3 regions of the Bacillus sp. es.036 genome follow, and region 2 is predicted to be linked to each of the others. Evidence: riboswitches for the same ligand, from Rfam matches in the RefSeq annotation. Region 2 holds a riboswitch; each other region holds the start of a gene.

Region 1 (6,425 bases), on a different contig from region 2:
CGCTCGATGCCGTATGCGATAGAATTCATAGAAATTCTTAACAATGACTTTAATAACTGAATAAAGTGGGATAGCAATCAGCATTCCAATAAAGCCATATAAAGCAGCTGCTACAATGAGTAGTAAAATAATCGTTAAAGGATGAATGTTTAACCTTTTGCCAAGTACTACAGGGGCTACCAGGTTTCCTTCTAGTTGTTGAACGACTATTGTAATAATAATCACATACAACGCTAAAATAGGTTCTTGAGTTAAAGCCACCACAAGTGCTGGGATAACTCCAATGATAGGTCCAAAGAATGGAACCACAGCTGTGACCATAACAAACAGTCCTAATATTAATGCATAAGGTAGGCCAATAATTAAATAGCCCACATACATTAAGATACCGTCTACAATCGCTACAATAATTTGCCCGATGATATAAGCAGATAGCGTTTCATCTATCTTATGAAGAATCTTTCGCCCTTCCCCTTGATGTTTATTAGGGATTAACTTCAACAGAAAAGGACTTAATTTGTGATCATCCTTAAGGAAATAAAACAGAACAAAAGGCACAATGACAAGAACTGTGGTGGCACTTGTTAATGCACTAACAACTTGCATTATATGATCACCCAAATTTTGTGTTAAATTCCCTAAAAAGCCTGTTGCTTTTTGTTGGAGATTTTCTACCGAAAACATTCCCATATCCTTATTCTCCATCATCTTTTCTGCATCTTTTGCTGATTCCTTCAACTTCTCAGGTAATTCCTTTGAAAACTCAGATACCTGGCTTTGAATCGGATTTGCTAGAAAAGTAAAACCTGTATAGAGGATACCTGCAATCGCTAAAAACACGACTAATATCGCCGCAAGATCCGACACATAGGGAATTTTCTTCATTAACTTAACAATTGGCTTAATCGCATAGTATAAAAAGCCAGCAATAAGAACGGGGTAGAAAAGTGTACCGATAATTGTTTTTACTGGTTTTACTAAACCTAACTCCGTTAAAAAGAAGAAACAAATTAATAATAGAATTATACCTGTAATATACTTAAAAAAATCATGTTTAATCCACATTGGTCGTCTCCTTTGGTTATTTCGTTGCACTCTAACTCCTATACCACTCAACTATCTTTTCCTAACTTCGTTTTCAAAAAAAGTTTCTTATTCCAAGTAATCAGGATGAAAACGTAAGAAAGGAGAGACGGATAACTCCGCTCCCCCATTTTTGTTATAACATGGTTAAAATTTCCGCTAAGTTCTTACTTGTTACTTTACGTTCCAATCGTTTTTGAGCTCGTTTTTGCGCCAGCACATTAAGTTGCCTCTCCCCTTCTGTTTCTGGTTCGATTCCAGGGACTTGCATCGGCTTTCCTTCAAGCAAAGCAACAAACGAAATAAAGCACGTAGCTGCTATACGATTTGCACCTGTCAATAAATGTTCAGCGGTTACTTTCACAAAAACTTCCATAGAACTTTTTCCTGTCCAAATGACAAATGCTTCATAATGAATCGAATCTTCTTCGGTAATAGGATGCAAAAACTCAACTGTATCCATTGATACCGTGACGCATTCTAGACGAGAATGCCTTGTTGCTGCGATTGATGCTAACATATCCATGTCCGCAAGTAATTTCCCTCCAAATAAGGTTCCGTGACTGTTCAAGTCCGGTGGAAAAATACGACTGCTCTTATAGACTCTTGATTCGCTTACTGTCTTTTTCATATCCTCTCTCCTTTTCCAAACAATAAAAAATGCATCCTCTTCACATAAGAGCATGCATAACGAATAGGCATCATCTAGCCTTCTCGATACACCCCCCTATCATCCGTAGGTCAATCAGTGCTTTAGAAAAGGCAGGTCTCCTGACTTGAAGCTTCTTAGAACGAATACTCCTTCCCTATCATTGATAAGTGAAATAACGCATCGTTTATACTTCTTACAGTGGCGGGACCGCATTGGATTTACACCAATTTCCCTATTATGTACTGGATCCAGCACACCTTTTCCATATTTATTCAATTGTACTTCTTCATTCTTTACTTCTTTCTTTACAAAGTCAAGACACGTCCTTAATCAAACGTTTGTTTAATCTCTTTTTTTATTAATCAAACGTTTGTTTAACAAAATGTCTAAAAAAAAGACGCCATTTAGGCGCCTAATAGTCATTCACTCGTAGAGTTCTCAACCATATTATTTAATTCTGATAGGCTGTTTCCCTCGAATCGTTTTCCATCAACCAGTAAGGCAGAGGTTGCCGAAACATTTTGCTTGTTTGCATAAGCAAGATCAGCTTCTACTGCTTTTTCACCGGCTCCACCTTTATAGGCAGCAACAACCTTATCTGTTTCTTCCTCACTCACCAATCCACTAAGAGTTTCGGTTAAAAACGACAAAGTTGGTTTGTTTTTATCTACCTGAAGCTCATCATAGACAACGTGGTGAAATTGCCAGAAAACATCGTTACCAAGTTCTTGATAAACCACTTCAGCAAACTCAGCTGCTTTAGTTGAATCCTCACCTACAAATGGGTGCTGAACGAAGTAAAATTTAACTTTCCCCGTAGCAATTAGTTCTTCTTGAATCAATGGAAGGAAAGAATGATTAAATGATTGACAGGAAGGGCACCGATAGTCACCAAAAGCCACCAATTCTACCGGAGCCGTTTCTTCTCCTAGAAAAGGTTGATTTTCTAACTGAAAGCCTTTCGTATCAGCAAATGGCTTAAATCGCATGCTAATAACCAAAAGGACAAGCACAATACCTACAATTAAGAAAAACCATCTGGCACTTCGTTTTAACTTCTTTTTAGGTTTAGCCATTCACTCACTTCCTCTTTAATCCTTCGATTCCGACTCCTGGTTAAATGGTAACGACCTGATCAAGCAGTTGGAAAGGCTATAAGGCCCGCCTCCGCTTAAAAAAAGCGAGACCGACATCGCTAGAAAAGCGATATCTAACTCATAGCCGCCAAGCATACCTGTTGACCTTTTTACTGTAAGAAGCGCGCCGATTAGAATCATAGAAAATAACACGCTAATGAAACGTGTTCCTATGCCAAGAATCATTAAAACTCCTCCAGCTATCTCAATAACAGCAACAACATAAGCTAGAAAACCAGCAATCCCAATTGTTTCAAAGAATGCTATTGTGTTTTCAATACCTCCAGAAAACTTTAAAAACCCATGAACAAAAAAAAGCACACCTACGACCAATCGAATTGTTAACAATCCGAGATGGGGATAGGTTTTCATCGCTGATCCTCCCCAGATACTAACATTATTTGACACCGTTCGACAGAGTCATCCGCTTAAACGTTATCATAGGGAATGGCTATGACGCAAAAGGATTACGACCTATTTTTCACTGCTTTTGACGTCTTGTAAGTGTCGAATGACGGATGATCTGGTTAATCACTTCTGAGAATACTAATCCGACTGCAATCGAACCTGAAATCATAAAAGCTTTTGCTGCGAGGTTAATGGCATTGTTATAGTCATTTTGGACAAAATTCCGCATCGCATCATACGCTAATCCACCAGGAACAAGCGGAATAATTCCCGCTACGCTAAAAATAATAACGGGCGTCCGGTACATTTTTGCAAAAACCTGACTAATCACAGCAATAAAGAAAGAAGCGGTCACCGTTGCAACGACTACATCGATTCCTAACGCTTCCATAACATAATAAATCATCCAACCGCACATGCCGACAAACCCACCTTTTATTAGGGAGGATTTCGGTGCATTAAACAACAAGCCAAAAGCTGCGCTTGCCACAAAGCTCGTTACAATCTGAGCAACAAATGTCATTTCCTTACTTCCTTTCTACAAAAATGATACGACAAGCGCAATACCGGCTCCGATTGCAAAAGCTGTTAAAAAAGCTTCTGCGCCTTTTGATAACCCGGAAATAAGATGTCCAGCCATTAAATCCCTTACAGCGTTTGTAATTAACAAACCCGGAACAAGTGGCATAACCGAACCAATAATAATTTTATCGAGTTGTTCACCAAGTCCGATCGAAACAAATAGAACAGCAAGTAGACCAATTACGAATGAAGCAAGAAATTCAGCAAAAAACTTTATAGGTACGAGACGATTAAATAGGGTTACACTATAAAAGCCACCTCCGCCAGCAAGAACGGCAGGCACAAAATCATTCCACTGACCTTCGAACATAATTAAGAAACAACCGCTGGCAACCGCGGCAGCAATGAATTGTTTCGGAAAGGTATAGCGCTCGGTCATCTTATCAAGACGATAAAGCTCATTGTATGCTTCTTGAATCGATAAATCGCCGCTACTTATCCGTCTGGAAATACTATTTACTTTTGTCACCTTATCGAGATCAGTCGTTCGATCTGATATGCGGATTAACTGCGTTTTGGAAGGTTCAGGACCTTCAATTGAAAAAATAATACCCGTTGGTGTTACGTAACTATTCGAATGAGAAGCACCGTAAGCGTCCGCTATTCGCGTCATCGTATCTTCTACTCGATACGTCTCTCCACCGTTTTGTAGCATGACCTTTCCTGCCAATAGACACACTTGTATAATGTCGTACGCATAACTCGATTGATTTTCCATACCTCGCTCCTGACAAGCTTAAAATAATCTTAATGACACTTAGTTTATATGAACCTGCTAATATTTATCAAATATTAACGTAGTCACCCTTTCGATTATTTAATACGTTGAGAAAAAGAGAAAATAGCGCAAGGCTTAGCCCCGCGCTATTGCTGTGAAGTCCTTTGCATCTGTGAATAGATTGACATATACGTATTGGATTCTTCTACCTTACCCATCTCACGGTAAACTTTCGTTAACCATTGTACTGGAGTTGGGTCTGTTGGATGAAGCTCCATCTCCCAATCAAAGCAGGTAATCGCTTCATCATACTGCTTCATTTTATGATAAAGTTTTCCTAACTGAAATTGCTTATCGGGATCATCCTGAATATCTACCATCGTTTGCACCGTTGATAGTATCGAGAGATCGTTGTTTTTCTCAATAAAAGGCTTCACCCAACTATAGACGTAGCTTAATCCAAATTCATGGAGCATTCTTGGTATAAGCGCATGAAGCAAACCATCTAGGTAAGGTCGATTTTCTTTATGTCCAAGTAAATTTTGTAGAGAAATGAAATCAATAGCTGCCATGGAGATGCTTTCATCTTGAAAGGCTTTTAGTAGAAGTTCATATTCACTTTGTAAGATCGCTCTCTGTTTTTCGGATAATAAATGAATCGCTTCGCTTGTTTTATTCAAATACATGAGCGCTTCAAAAGCATTTTTCCTGAGTTGTAAGTGGTGAGGCGCTTCAGCGTACATTAACCAAAGCAGACGAGCTCTCTCAGGTTCAGAGAGTGTGACATGGATAAGGGATTGTGGGTCCAATTCTTCCTCACAAGGAGACTGGAGATATAGGTGGAGTCGCAATGCGGATAATTCAAACATACGTTTTTCTTTACGAAAGATCGTTTCAAGAGAGGTGTGATTTAGCTTCAAATCGTCGTAAGCCTTGATTTCAGCAAACAGGGGATCTGCCTCTACAAGCTCACTGTAATCTCCTTCATATATATTTCTTATTGTTTGGTATTCTAACTTGCGCGCTAGCTCAAGTGCCCACTTATTTGTTGGATCAAAATGTAGCATTGTAGCTAGAATTTGAAACGCTAAGCGCAATTGCCCGTTCCGTCGGTACTCGTAGAAGTGCTTTCGCATTAACTTGATAATCGTATCGTTCGAGAGAAATGAGTCAAAGTAAGAAAAAATAAAGGCTGTCTCTTGAGGAGTGTAATGCTTTTGGACAGATTGAAAGACTTGCTTAGTGGATTTGAGGAGAAGCGTTCGATTAGACAAAAAATGATCTATAAGCGGATGTGAAGCTTGAAGTACGATGCCATTCTGGAAAGCTTTCTCAACGAGAGAACCACTCTTCATTTCGGCTGTTTTTCCTGTAATAAAATCATCTTTATAGAAGAAAAGATAAAATTTGCTTCCGTCTACCTTCTCTGCTTCAAGAATTTTCATTCTGTGATGAATCGCTAGGCGTTCTACACGTAATTGGACTTGTCGTTGATTCGAGATGACAGTAACACTTTGAGGTTGCTCGATCATTGAAATCCCTCCCGGGCAGAGCTGAATTTGATACCTTCCACCTTTATTCTACCACTCTGTTGCATAGGAATAAAGCGAACAATCCCTCCTTGCAGAAAGTAAGTCGAACAAACGAATTTAAGAAAGACAGGCTTGCCTCCCTTCTAGCTTCTATAGCTTCCGTATCCAGCTCATTACCAATTGCTTTATTTCGGGTTCGATCGGACTTTTTACCTGATTTTGTAATCATTCATAATACTTGAGAATCGATTTAAAACGGCGTGTCATTTCCTTGAATGCATTTATCTTTAGCTTCTTTGTATTCTCATTTCAAT
Region 2 (6,425 bases):
TGCGAACCTCTCTCTATATGAACAGTTCAGATTCAATGGCGACGCAAGAAGCGATTGAAGAGGGGAAACGATCCGATCTGTATGTTTATAATGTTTTTCAAAATAGACAGCGCGACAAGCAGATGATTCTCTTCATGTCTGTCTTCACGTACGGATTTATATCGTTAATTTCACTTATCTCCATCGCAAATATTTTCAATACCATCTCGACAAGCATTTCTCTTCGCAAGCGAGAATTCGCTATGCTGAAGTCCATTGGGATGACACCGAAAGGATTTAATAAAATGATGAACTACGAGAGCATCTTCTATGGCATGAAGGCGATCCTCTACGGGATTCCAATCAGCATTGCGATCATGTTCCTGATGTATTTGTCATTTAGAAATACGTTCGTCTATGGGTTCACATTGCCGTGGATGAGTCTTCTCTTTGTGATCATTGCCATCTTCATCATCGTAGGTTCCGCAATGTTCTACTCCATTAAGAAATTAGAGAAAAATAATATCGTCGATACGCTGAAGCAAGAGAATGTGTAAGGGTGAGTGGTGGAAGGGGAGGTGGAGGTGGGGTCAGGCTCGTGCCTGACCCCACCAAAAGACAAAAGTAGCAAAAGTGTCCTTCAATGAGGGACGCTTTTTTTGCTTTTGTAAGTCTGAGAATTTCTTCGAAGCCTTAACGAATAAGGGGATCGATGTGAATGAAAGCGAAGGGGTCAGAGAGGAGCCTGACCCCCAAAAAAGACAACAGTTCCCCCCACTCATACAATCATGTATAATAAACTTGTTACGAAATTTCATAGTGATCGATTCAGGTGTCTTTTCAATGAAGACTTAAAAGGGAAGCTGGTGCAATTCCAGCGCGGTCCCGCCACTGTAAATGGTCGCTTGCTGCAGAATCCACTGTTCGCACAACGAATGGGAAGGAGCAGCACGCGATAACCATGAGCCAGGAGACCTGCCTGAATCAAGCGCGAACAGCCTACGAGGATAGGGATGTGCGAACGGATTCAGGTGCCTTGATGCACCGTTACTTCCATTCGACCATCTTCATGCCCTCCGGCGTGGGGATTTTTTTATTTTAGAGACATCATTGTACAGGAGGAGAAACACACATGAAAAAGCTTTATTCACTACTCGTTTTACTTTTTCTCGTCACAGGAATCATCGCAGGTTGCGGTGCAAGTGAAGAGAACAGCGCAACAAATGAAGGAAATACGACAACCGATCAAGCTGAATCATCAAAAGATAGCGCTTTCCCAGTAACCATCACCGATGCCCTCGATAAGGAAGTGACGATCGAGAACGATCCAGAAAAAATTGTTTCCCTCATTCCAAGTAACACCGAAATTCTATTTGACCTTGGCGCTGGAGAAGAAGTTGTCGGCGTTTCTGATTTCGCGAACTACCCAGAAGAAACGGCGGATATTGAGAAAATCGGCGGCATGGAATTTAACGTCGAAAAAATCATCTCCCTGAAACCGGACCTTGTACTTGCCCACGGCTCAAGCGCACATAATTCAGAAGCTGGTCTTCAACAGCTTCGCGATGCTGGAATCGCTGTACTTGTTGTAAACGATGCAAAGAGCTTTGATGCAGTGTACGATTCGATCGAAATGATCGGACAAGCTACAGGCGAAACAGAAGAAGCAAAAACAACGATCGACGATATGAAAAAGCAGCTTGAAGACATTCAAGCAAAAGCTGAAGGCATCCCTGAAGAAGATGAGAAAAACGTCTTCGTCGAAGTCGCACCGGCGCCTGAAATTTTCTCTCCAGGAAAAAACACGTTCATGGATGACATGCTGTCGATGATTCACGCGAAAAATGTTACCCACGACGAGGAAGGCTGGAACCAGATCGACCAGGAAGCAATCATTCAAGCGAACCCTGACGTCATCATCACAACGTACGGCTACTATACAGAAAACACTGTTGAGCAAGTGTTAAGCCGCGACGGCTGGCAGGACGTAACGGCGGTAAAAGAAGAGCAAGTTGTCGACGTGCACTCGGACCTTGTGACGCGCTCAGGCCCTCGTCTCGTTGAAGGAGTAGAGGAACTTGCAAAAGCGGTTTACCCGGATGTTTTTGCTGAATAAACGGTTCATTGCCTATCCGATTGCGACAGCGCTCTTAATCGCCGCGATGCTGCTCGGCATTTCCATCGGCACCGTTTCCGTCCCGGTGCTCACCATTTTAAAATTAATCGGAACCGAAGTGCTTCACCTTCCTTCCTTAGGAAAGACGGATCCGATGTTCACAACGATTGTGATGGATATTCGTCTGCCGCGTGTCATTTTGGCAGGTCTTGTTGGGGCGTCTCTTGCGATAGCAGGGGCCGCTTTTCAAGGTTTACTACGTAATCCATTAGCCGATCCATACGTGCTCGGCGTATCATCTGGCGCATCGGTCGGAGCCGTGCTCGTGCTCTTTTTTAACCTATCCATTCCATTTGTAGGGATGTTTACCCTTCCTGTCATGAGCATCGCCGCTTCGATCCTCACGATTTTCCTCGTGCTTTTCTTTGCACGACAAATCGAGCGATCGATGCGCGTGGAGACGATTATCCTAACAGGAATCGTCTTTAGCTCTTTTCTTGGCTCGCTTCTATCGCTCATGATTGCGCTAACCGGAGAGGAACTAAGGCAGATCATCGGCTGGCTCCTCGGAAGTGTATCCATGCGCGGCTGGGAATATATCGGGATTATCTTGCCCTTTTTCATTATTGGCGCAGGCATTCTCCTTTTCAGCACCAAAGAGCTGAACGCCATGTCCTTTGGCGAAGAGCGCGCTCAGCATATCGGCGTAAACGTCGCCAAACGAAAGCTCTGGATTCTAATTGGTGGATCCATTTTAACAGGCGCGGCCGTCGCTGTGTCTGGAACGATCGGCTTTGTTGGTCTCGTGATTCCGCATTTAACGCGCCTCTTATGGGGACCGGATCATCGCCATTTACTGCCGCTCTCAATTTTACTAGGCGCCGCTTTTCTGATCGTCGCCGACTTGATCTCGCGCACGATCATTTCGCCAACAGAGCTTCCGATCGGCGTCATCACATCGCTCATCGGCGCGCCTGTGTTTGCTATTATTTTAATTAGAAGACGGAAAGAAAGTAGAGGATAAGCATGCTTAGCGTACAATCTGTTACAGGAGGATACCCCGGTCACGACGTGCTCAACGACATCTCGTTTGATGTAGAGAGAGGCGAGCTGCTCGGAATCGTTGGTCCGAACGGAAGCGGCAAAACAACGATTTTTAAAATGGTTAGCGGCATTCTAAAAGCAAAGTCAGGCTCGATTTTGCTAAAAGAAAAGCCGATCGCAAGCTACTCAGCGAAACAGCTGGCGCGCGTGCTCGCGGTCCTGCCACAGCACGCGGAGCAGGCTTTTCCCTATACGGTCAAAGAAACCGTTTCGCTCGGCCGCTACGCGCATCAATCCGGCTGGTTCCAATCGTGGAGCGAGCATGACGAAGCGGTCGTCCAGCGCACGATGGCGCAAACCGGCATCGCAAGTTTTGAAGATCACTACGTGAATGAGCTATCTGGCGGTGAGCGCCAGCGCGTCTTTCTCGCACAGGCGCTTGCTCAAGAACCTGAAATTCTTTTACTAGATGAACCTACGAATCACCTGGATCTTTCCTATCAAAAAGAACTGCTTGATTTGTTGAAAAGGTGGACGCGGGAACAAGGGCTTACGGTGATTTCAATTTTTCACGACCTGAATTTGGCGGGCCTTTACTGCGATCGCCTCCTTCTTCTAGAAAATGGGCAAATCAACCTTCACAACAAGCCGAATGACGTGTTAAACGAAGAGCGCATTCAGTCCGTTTACCGTACGAAAATCGAGAAGCATCCGCATCCAACTGTGCCAAAACCGCAAATGCTGCTACTACCGGAAAAGCAGGCGGAGGATTTAAGTGATCTTCACATTACGGAAAAATGTCTTACTCATCAAAAAGACATGATCACGCTGAACGCACCGTTCCCTCTCCGAACAATGTCATCCGGCGTTGTTGGCTCAGGAACGGGCTGGTATCGCACCTTTGTAAACCGTCACGTAGATAAAACGTATAACTGCACCGACCATAAAGGGGAAATGACAAGCTTTCTTGAAGCGAACGGCATCGATCCAACCGAAACAGTTGGCATGATGACGGCGGTTCAGCTCGAGGACGTCGCTTATCGTCTCATCGAAGACGATGGCGTTTCCGTTTTCGTCGTTGTAACGGCAGGCGTCGGTAATGCCGTTGATGCGTCTAAAAGCCGTGAGCATGTCTACGAACCGCTTCCGGGAACGATCAATACGTGGGTTTTCGTGAACGGTACGCTCACAGACGAAGCGTTCATTCAAAGCATTATGACGGCAACGGAAGCGAAGGTAAAGGTGATGCACGACCAGCAAGTAAAAGACGCGGTGACAGGCACCACGGCAACCGGAACGTCAACCGACAGCATCCTGATCGCCGCCACTCAGCGAGGCGAGCACCAGGCGTATGCCGGAACGATTACAACGCTTGGAAAACTGATCAGCGAAGGCGTTTATGCGTGTACGACTGAGGCGCTTGAAAACTATCGCATAAGGCTCAACCGATGATTCTAAATCACCTGCTTGCCATCACCTTAGCGTTTTACCTGGATCGACTTATCGGCGATCCGCCCAATTGGCCGCACCCGGTAAAGGGATTTGGCAAGCTCATAAGCTTCCTTGAAAAACGCTGGAACAACGGCCGCAACCGCAAGCAAAAAGGTACGCTCATGACGTTAACCGTGCTTTTAATCGTCATCAGTATCACCGGTCTTACCGTGACAATCGCCTACACGCTTCACCCGCTCGTTGGTATTTTTTATGAAGCGATCCTGATCGCTACAACGATCGCACAAAAAAGCCTGCGGAATGCGGCGCTTGATGTTTACGAACCGCTACAAGACGGTAATATGACAGAAGCGCGCGAAAAGCTTTCCTGGATCGTCGGTCGTGACACAGCAAACCTCGACGAAAGCGAAGTGGTGCGCGGTACGGTTGAAACGGTGGCAGAAAACACGAGCGACGGCATCACAGCGCCATTATTCTGGGCTTTAATTGGCGGAAGTGTCGGTGCAATGGCGTACCGCGCCATCAACACGTGCGATTCCATGGTCGGCTATCGAAACGAAAAGTACGGTGAATTCGGGTACGCCTCCGCAAAGCTTGATGACGTGGTGAACTGGATGCCAGCGCGGCTAACCGGTATTTGTATGATTCTCGTCAAACGGCCGGAGCACTCGACCATCTCTCACGCCTGGCACATCCTATTCCGCGATGCCAAACAGCACCCAAGTCCGAACAGCGGCTGGGGCGAAGCGGCAACCGCGGCGATTCTCGGTGTACAGCTTGGTGGCGTGAACACATATGGTGGTATCGTTTCAAACCGCGCGCGTATGGGAGATCCCATTATGAAGCTAAGCGCGTTACATATTCCAAAAGCGATCATGATCATGAATCGCGCAAGCATTCTATTTTTACTTATTCTCTGGATCGGAGGGCTGCTCATTGACGCTACCATCTCATGGCGCTAACGCCCATTATGTATACGAATCACTCCAAATCGACCAGCCCGAGCGCACAATTGATTTCAGCGCCAACCTGAACCCGCTCGGACCGCCACCCTCCCTGAAAGAAACATGGGAAGACGCTTTCGATCTCATTACCACCTATCCTGATCCGCACGCCGCCCGCTTAATGGAAAAGCTCGCGAACGTCCATGACGTGGAAGAAAATCAGCTGCTTATCGGAAACGGAGGCGCTGAGCTAATTACGCTTGTCGGTCGTTATTTAGCAGGGAAGCGCGTTTGCATCGTTCAACCGACTTTTTCTGAATACGAATCCGCTTGCCTTCGTGCGGGATGTGAAGTGACCTATCATACCCTCGAAGAAGGGGAATGGGCGCTAGGTTCACACCTGATTGAAAAATTGCCGTACGTTGATGCGGTTTTTCTTTGTACGCCAAACAACCCAACCGGCGTCACATATGACCCCGCTTCCATTCTCGCTTTAGTTGAAGCGGCGAAAAAACATGATTGCGCCATTATCATTGATGAAGCTTTCGCGGACTTTTTAGGGGATGAATCATCGTTTTCATCGCTGCTCGCCCCCTTTTCCAACCTGATGATTTTGCGCTCACTTACGAAAATGTACGCCATTCCAGGACTTCGTCTCGGCTACATGATGGCTCATCCAGACGTGATCGAAGCGATCAAAAAGCTTCAGCCGCACTGGAGTGTAAACGCTCTGGCGCTACACGCTGGCGAACTGTGCCTTCAAGAAACCGATTTTGTAGCCGAAACACATCAAATGATCGAACAAGAACGAGAGAATTGCTTTCATTTTTTCGAGGAAAACAACTTTACATATTCCAACTCGAGCGTTAACTTTTATCTCCTACGAGATC
Region 3 (6,425 bases), 460 kb from region 2:
AAACAGAAGAGGAGTATCCAAATGGGATTCGTCCAGCCTTCTTGTCTTTTATCAATTGGACTACAGGTTACGCAATTCTACTATTTGTATTACTTTATTATTCCAATAACAGTTGGATGTTTAGCCCTTTGTTTGCCATTGGAAAGGTAGAAATTTCTCTCTTTCTTATTTTAATTGCTTTATTCATTATTACGCTTGCGAATCGAATTTCAAAAATCGCTACTTCTTTTCTGATGCCCCCTGTTTATGATCGGTATAGCTTAGATACAGGATTGCAATTTACGTTTAATCGGATTTTTCACTATACGTTAATGGTCGTAGCAGTCGTTATTAGTTTAACGACAGTAGGGATTGATCTTAGTGCATTAACCGTATTTGCAGGTGTTCTAGGTGTAGGAATTGGTTTTGGCATGCAAAATATCGCAAATAACTTTATTTCTGGTTTAATCATTTTATTTGAACGGCCAATTAAAGTAGGCGATCGTGTCATTATTAACGACATTATTGGTGACATTGAGAAAATCAATATGCGTGCAACCATTATTCGCACGTTAGATAATGAACGAATTATAATGCCAAATTCCTACTTCATCGAAGAACAGGTTGTCAATCATTCCTATGGCGATTCTCGATTGCGACTTGTCTTACCAATTGGTGTCGCATACGGATCGGATGTCGAGCTTGTTCGATCACTTCTTTTACAAGTAGCTGAAGAAGAAAAGGAACACTCGATGTATGTTCTTGAAACACCGCCGCCTTTTGTGAATTTTCTTGGGTTTGGTGATTCATCGCTAGATTTTCAATTGTTTATTTGGATCTCGTCCCCCAAAGCAGCAGTAGAAACAAAAAGCAGTTTGAATTTCCGCATCAATCGGATTCTCGCAGAAAACAATGTTGAAATTCCATTTCCACAGCGAGATTTACATGTACGTAGCTTAGATGAAAAAGTGATCCAGCAATTAACAAAGCGATAGCGGAAACTCACATCGTTTTCACATCATTCTTACAAATTTCTTCGTAGATTGTTGTCCATAATAGGTAGTGTAAGAACATACCTTCGAAGGGAGATTGATGAAATTGAACAAATGGATGATTGGAGTTGCATCGGTTATGCTTGCGGGAGGAATTGCTGGAGCTAATGTTTATGCAGCAGATGACGAATCAACTGAAATAGACGAAGCAGTAGTAATGGGGCAGGAGGAAATGGCGGGACGTGATGGTCATCATGGAAAAAGAGGTCACTTTAAAGGTCACTCTGAAGAGCGCAAATTGCGAATGGAAACGGCCGAAAAGAAAGATCAGTTAATTGATCTCTTACTTGATCAAGATGCAAGCGTTGACGGCGTTGATGAGCTTCAAAAAGAGCTTGCCGATCTAAATACTCAGTTGGATGCTCTAAAAGAGAAATTCACAGCTGCCCATGAAGAAAAAGAAGCGAAGATGCAAGAGTGGAAAGATAGTGGAGAACGTCCGGAGTTAACGGAAGAAGAGAAAGCTGCACGTGAAGAGGCCCATGAAGAAATGAAAGCAAACAGAGAACAGGCTTCCGAACTGGTTAAACAAAAAAATGAGGTGCTTGATCAGCTAATTGAAAAGCTTAGCTAGTCATCATGAGAGATAGGGAGCTTCCCTATCTCTTTTATTTACGTTGTTGCTACTATATAGATGGATTTACTGTGTGAGAAGCGTAGGATAAAATAGGAAGAAAGTATGGTGGACGAAAGAACGGAGTGAAGAAATGCCACACGTTTTTGTGATCGATGATGAACAAAACATACGTGATATTTTAGAAAAGTATTTAAAGAAAGAAGGGTTTACGGTGTCAACCTTTCAGGATGGAGCTGAAGTGTTAAGTGCTCTTAAAACGAGTGAACCCGATTTATTCGTATTGGATATTATGATGCCTAATGTCGATGGACTTGAACTGCTTCGACGGTTAAGGAAGCAGTCTTTTACACCAGTTATCGTCGTTTCTGCAAGGGATGAAGAACTAGATCGGATCCTGGGGCTCGAACTGGGGGCGGATGATTATTTAACAAAACCGTTTAGTCCGCGTGAACTGGTTGTACGGATTAAAAATATATTTAAACGGATCGATCGAGTAGAACAGGGGCAATCTTCCATACAAATTCATTTGAAAAATGTCCATTTGAATAAGAAAAAACGACAAGTAAAAATAGATGATCAGGAATTAGCATTAACACCAAAAGAATATGATGTACTTGCTTTTCTTATTCAGAACCACGGGCAACCATTCACAAGAGAAAAACTAATTGAAACCATTTGGGGATATCACTATGCAGGTGATGGAAGGTTGATTGATGATCTAGTGAAGCGGCTACGTAAAAAAATGGAAGATGCGGATTATCAAATCGTGACGGTCTGGGGGTATGGTTATAAAATCGATGAAGAAGCTTAAGATCGGCACGAAATTATTTCTAAGCTACGTGATTTTAATCGTGGTTATTCTTGTTATTACGACGGTCTCATTTCGCTACCTTTTTCAAGAATACCTTGTTCGTGAAGCGAGGGATCAGCTTCAAAAAGAAGGCCTTCAAATTAGTCATATGCTTGAAGATCGAAATTGGAAAGGCAATCAGCCGCCGAATAGTTTATTGGATCGTAGAAGGATTGAAATGGCGGGGAATTTAATTTCTTCTCAATTCATTATTTATAACCAGAATGACAGGACGATTTATTCAAATGTCGATGAAGACGTTCAAATGGAGTATGAAGAAAATAAGGGGAAGCTATTTGTTACAGAGGAAGTGCCAATCAATGCCTCTCGTGAGCAAATTGGCCGTCTTGTCCTTTTTACAAAGGTAGAGAGTTTGGAAGGCTTTAATCGAATCATCGAACAGGCCCAGGCGGTCAGCCTCTTCGTTTCTGCGGCGGTTGCGGTACTCCTAGCTGCCTGGATGCAAAGAGGCATAACAGGACCGATTCGTCTCCTGGCAGATCACATGAGACGATTTAGTATGCGAAAGCCACAGCTTCCACTAAAACTTAAGTCAAAAGATGAAATTAATGAACTAGCGGAAACCTTCGAAGAACTAACGGATCAGCTACGAAAGAATGATTTCGACCAAAAAGAATTTCTTCAAAATGCCTCTCATGAACTCAAAACCCCGTTAATGGCAATCCAAGGGAATGCGGAAGGGATTCTAGACGACGTGATTGTCGGAGAAGAAGTGGGGGATAGTCTTGAAGTAATCGTAAATGAAACGCAGCGACTCAAGAAAATCGTGCAAGATATTTCTTATTTAACAAGACTGGAAACAGTAGAAGAGGCTTTCACCTACGAAGTAGTTGACATGCAACTTATTATGAAAGAAGCGGTGACGGCAGTAAAACCATTAGCTTACCAGAACGGGTTAAAGCTAAAATATGATGGTGATTTTGCGGTTCATGTAGAGGTAGACGCAGATAAAATGAAGCAAGCTTTCTTGAATATAATTGGGAATACCCTACGATTCGCCTCATCTCTCATCGAAATTCGTATGCGGAAAGAGGAAAATCAGGTTGCGATCGAAATTCAAGATGATGGTACTGGATTTGGAGAAAATCCCGATCGTGTTTTTGAACGGTTTTATACAGGAGATCAGTCAGGCTCTGGAATCGGATTGGCAATTACGAAAACAATTGTAGAAAAGCATCATGGTGAAATTTACGCAGAAAATCTTAAAAAGGGAGGAAGGGTTATCATCACGCTTCCTTTACCACCAGGATGAAGGTATTAAGTTTTGTGTTCATATAATTTTTGTAGAATTTCTTTGCTTTCTTCTTCGCTTAGAAGACCGAATTTCTGACAGAGCTGTGTGTAGCCAGCAAGCTTCTTAAAGCATGTCGTTTTTTTCATCACACTCACCTTTCTTTCCTTAAGGAAACTTTTTTAGGTGTTAACAATATATGCTTAAACGAAGTGATTGTGATAGGTGTTTGTCTTTAAAGTTGAAATAAATTCTCGTCAATGTAACAATAGAGCTTGTGCAAAAACGATGGGTCATGTAAGATGGTGTTATCAATATTTAGTAGTATAAAAGTGATTTGCATACTATATATGGGGTAAATCTTAAATAATTAAATAGTTGAGTATGCGGTGTCGTAGAACGACTTAAAAGGGAATCCGGTCTGAATCCGGAGCTGTCCCCGCAACTGTCGTGTGGACGAGGCAAGAAACCACTGGAGAATAATCTGGGAAGGTTTGCCGAGGACGAAGCACAAGCCAGTAGACCTGCCGTGTACTCAAAAACGTTTCTATTCTTCGGGGATTGAGGGTGAGAGATGGCATCGGAAATGTGCACGGATGTGCACGTCTAACTTGTCGTTTTCTCCAGGCTCACTCTTCTAAGAGTGAGCCTTTTATAATGGATTCATAAAGGAGAGAGGTTAATGAGCACAGTTGTTGATACGAAGTTAACTACGATGTTGGAGGAAGTAAAAGCCATTCTAAATGAGTATACTTTACTGAGTCGTGCAAGCTTTCTTACGAAAACAATAGATGGCCTAACAGAAAACGCTACGCAAAACGAGATTGACAATATCCTTGTCTTAAATGCATTGGAACGAATTACGGCAGAGGAACCTGATTGGACTTATGTGGCAGCTGCTTTTCATCTGCGTACGCTTTATCGGAATTCTCTTCGTAACCGAAATGAAAAGGAAGTATACGGGAAAGGAAACTTTTATCGGCTTCTACAACAACTAACGGAGGAAGGGATTTATAACGAAGCACTTCTTCAATCTTATTCGAAAAACGAAGTGGATCAGGTAGCGACGTTCATCGCTCCAACACGAGATCGTCTTTTTACATACATTGGCCTTCGCACACTTGCAGACCGCTATCTTGCTACCGATCATGAAAAAAATGTGTTTGAATTACCGCAAGAACGCTTTCTTGTCATTGCGATGACACTGATGATGAATGAACCGAAAGAAAAGCGACTGGAATTCATTAAAGAAGCTTATTGGGCACTATCAAATCTCTACATGACCGTAGCGACACCGACGCTTTCCAATGCCGGTAAAAGTTATGGACAGCTTAGCTCGTGCTTTATTGATACAGTGGATGACAGCCTCCGCGGCATTTATGACAGCAATACGGACGTCGCTACTGTATCGAAAAATGGTGGAGGAATTGGCGCATACCTTGGGAAAATTCGTTCGCGTGGAAGTGATATCAAAGGGTTTAAAGGGAATTCATCAGGAGTTTTACCTTGGATGAAGCAACTAAACAATACAGCCGTTAGTGTGGATCAATTAGGTCAACGCCAGGGCGCTGTTGCGGTTTATCTCGATGTCTGGCACAAAGATGTTTTTGAATTTCTTGATGCCAAGCTTAATAACGGGGACGAACGCATGAGGACGCATGATCTTTTTACTGGTTTGTGTATTCCAGACGTCTTTATGGAAGCTGTAGAAGACCGTGCAGACTGGCATTTGTTTGATCCGCATGAAGTCCGTCAGGTGATGGGATTCTCTCTTGAAGATGCTTATGACAAAGAAAAAAGATCAGGAGAGTTTCGTATGAAATATACGCAGTGTGTGAACCATCCTGAGCTTTCCAGAAAAACGGTACCAGCGATTGAGATTATGAAGCGAGTCATGAAATCTCAATTGGAAACAGGTACGCCGTACATGTTCTATCGTGACACGGTTAATCGTGCAAATCCAAATAAGCATGCTGGGATGATCTATGCTTCAAACCTTTGTACTGAGATTATGCAAAATATGAGTGCGACGACCGTTGAAGAGGAGATTACGAAAGACGGTAAGATAATCATTACGAAAACGCCTGGTGATTACGTCGTTTGTAATCTATCAAGTATAAATCTTGGACGTGCGGTTACAGCCAATGCCCTAGAGCGATTAATCCCGATTCAAGTAAGAATGCTTGATAACGTCATTGATATTAATACGATTGAAGTACCTCAAGCGCAGTTAACAAATGAGAAATACCGAAGCATTGGGCTTGGAACGTTTGGTTGGCATCACTTACTGGCGAAAAAGGGGATCGTTTGGGAAAGTCATGAAGCAGCAAACTATGCAGATGAACTATATGAAACAATTAATTATTTATCCATACAGGCGAGTCATGAACTTGCGGTTGAAAAAGGGAGTTATTCTCTTTTTGAAGGCTCTGATTGGCAAAATGGGGAGTACTTTACACAACGTGGTTATACGAACGATAAATGGAGCGCCCTGAAAGGGAAGGTTCATAAAAGTGGTGTCAGGAATGCTTATCTACTAGCTGTAGCGCCAAACAGTTCAACGAGTTTAATAGCCGGATCGACAGCCTCGATTGATCCAATTTTTCAAAAAGAATATTCAGAGGAAAAAAAGAATTACAAAATTCCGGTAACGGCACCTGATCTATCACCAGAAACAACCTGGTATTATAAGTCTGCCTATCATATCGATCAGCT

The links. A riboswitch is a leader RNA that binds a small molecule or an ion and turns the genes downstream of it on or off. The one in region 2 is predicted to bind cobalamin.
Region 1: another riboswitch for cobalamin. It lies ahead of ATG70_RS20135 (acyl-CoA thioesterase); the one in region 2 lies ahead of ATG70_RS16430 (ABC transporter substrate-binding protein).
Region 3: another riboswitch for cobalamin. It lies ahead of ATG70_RS14310 (ribonucleoside-diphosphate reductase subunit alpha); the one in region 2 lies ahead of ATG70_RS16430 (ABC transporter substrate-binding protein).

The regions. Positions count from the first base shown of each region.
Region 1 is NZ_PDIZ01000003.1:269,146-275,570, reverse strand. It holds gene ATG70_RS20140 (AI-2E family transporter) at 1-1,065, opposite strand, end outside; gene ATG70_RS20135 (acyl-CoA thioesterase) at 1,220-1,714, opposite strand; cobalamin riboswitch at 1,828-2,011, opposite strand; gene ATG70_RS20130 (DsbA family protein) at 2,155-2,811, opposite strand; gene ATG70_RS20125 (DoxX family protein) at 2,827-3,243, opposite strand; gene ATG70_RS20120 (threonine/serine exporter family protein) at 3,353-3,802, opposite strand; gene ATG70_RS20115 (threonine/serine exporter family protein) at 3,818-4,579, opposite strand; gene ATG70_RS20110 (tetratricopeptide repeat protein) at 4,726-6,111, opposite strand.
Region 2 is NZ_PDIZ01000001.1:3,271,203-3,277,627, reverse strand. It holds gene ATG70_RS16435 (ABC transporter permease) at 1-536, shown strand, start outside; cobalamin riboswitch at 793-976, shown strand; gene ATG70_RS16430 (ABC transporter substrate-binding protein) at 1,112-2,095, shown strand; gene ATG70_RS16425 (FecCD family ABC transporter permease) at 2,079-3,119, shown strand; gene ATG70_RS16420 (adenosylcobinamide amidohydrolase) at 3,122-4,591, shown strand; gene cbiB (adenosylcobinamide-phosphate synthase CbiB) at 4,588-5,553, shown strand; gene cobD (threonine-phosphate decarboxylase CobD) at 5,528-6,425, shown strand, end outside.
Region 3 is NZ_PDIZ01000001.1:2,806,966-2,813,390, reverse strand. It holds gene ATG70_RS14330 (mechanosensitive ion channel family protein) at 1-974, shown strand, start outside; gene ATG70_RS14325 (hypothetical protein) at 1,078-1,605, shown strand; gene ATG70_RS14320 (response regulator transcription factor) at 1,739-2,419, shown strand; gene ATG70_RS14315 (sensor histidine kinase) at 2,406-3,731, shown strand; gene ATG70_RS22835 (hypothetical protein) at 3,737-3,859, opposite strand; cobalamin riboswitch at 4,081-4,256, shown strand; gene ATG70_RS14310 (ribonucleoside-diphosphate reductase subunit alpha) at 4,393-6,425, shown strand, end outside.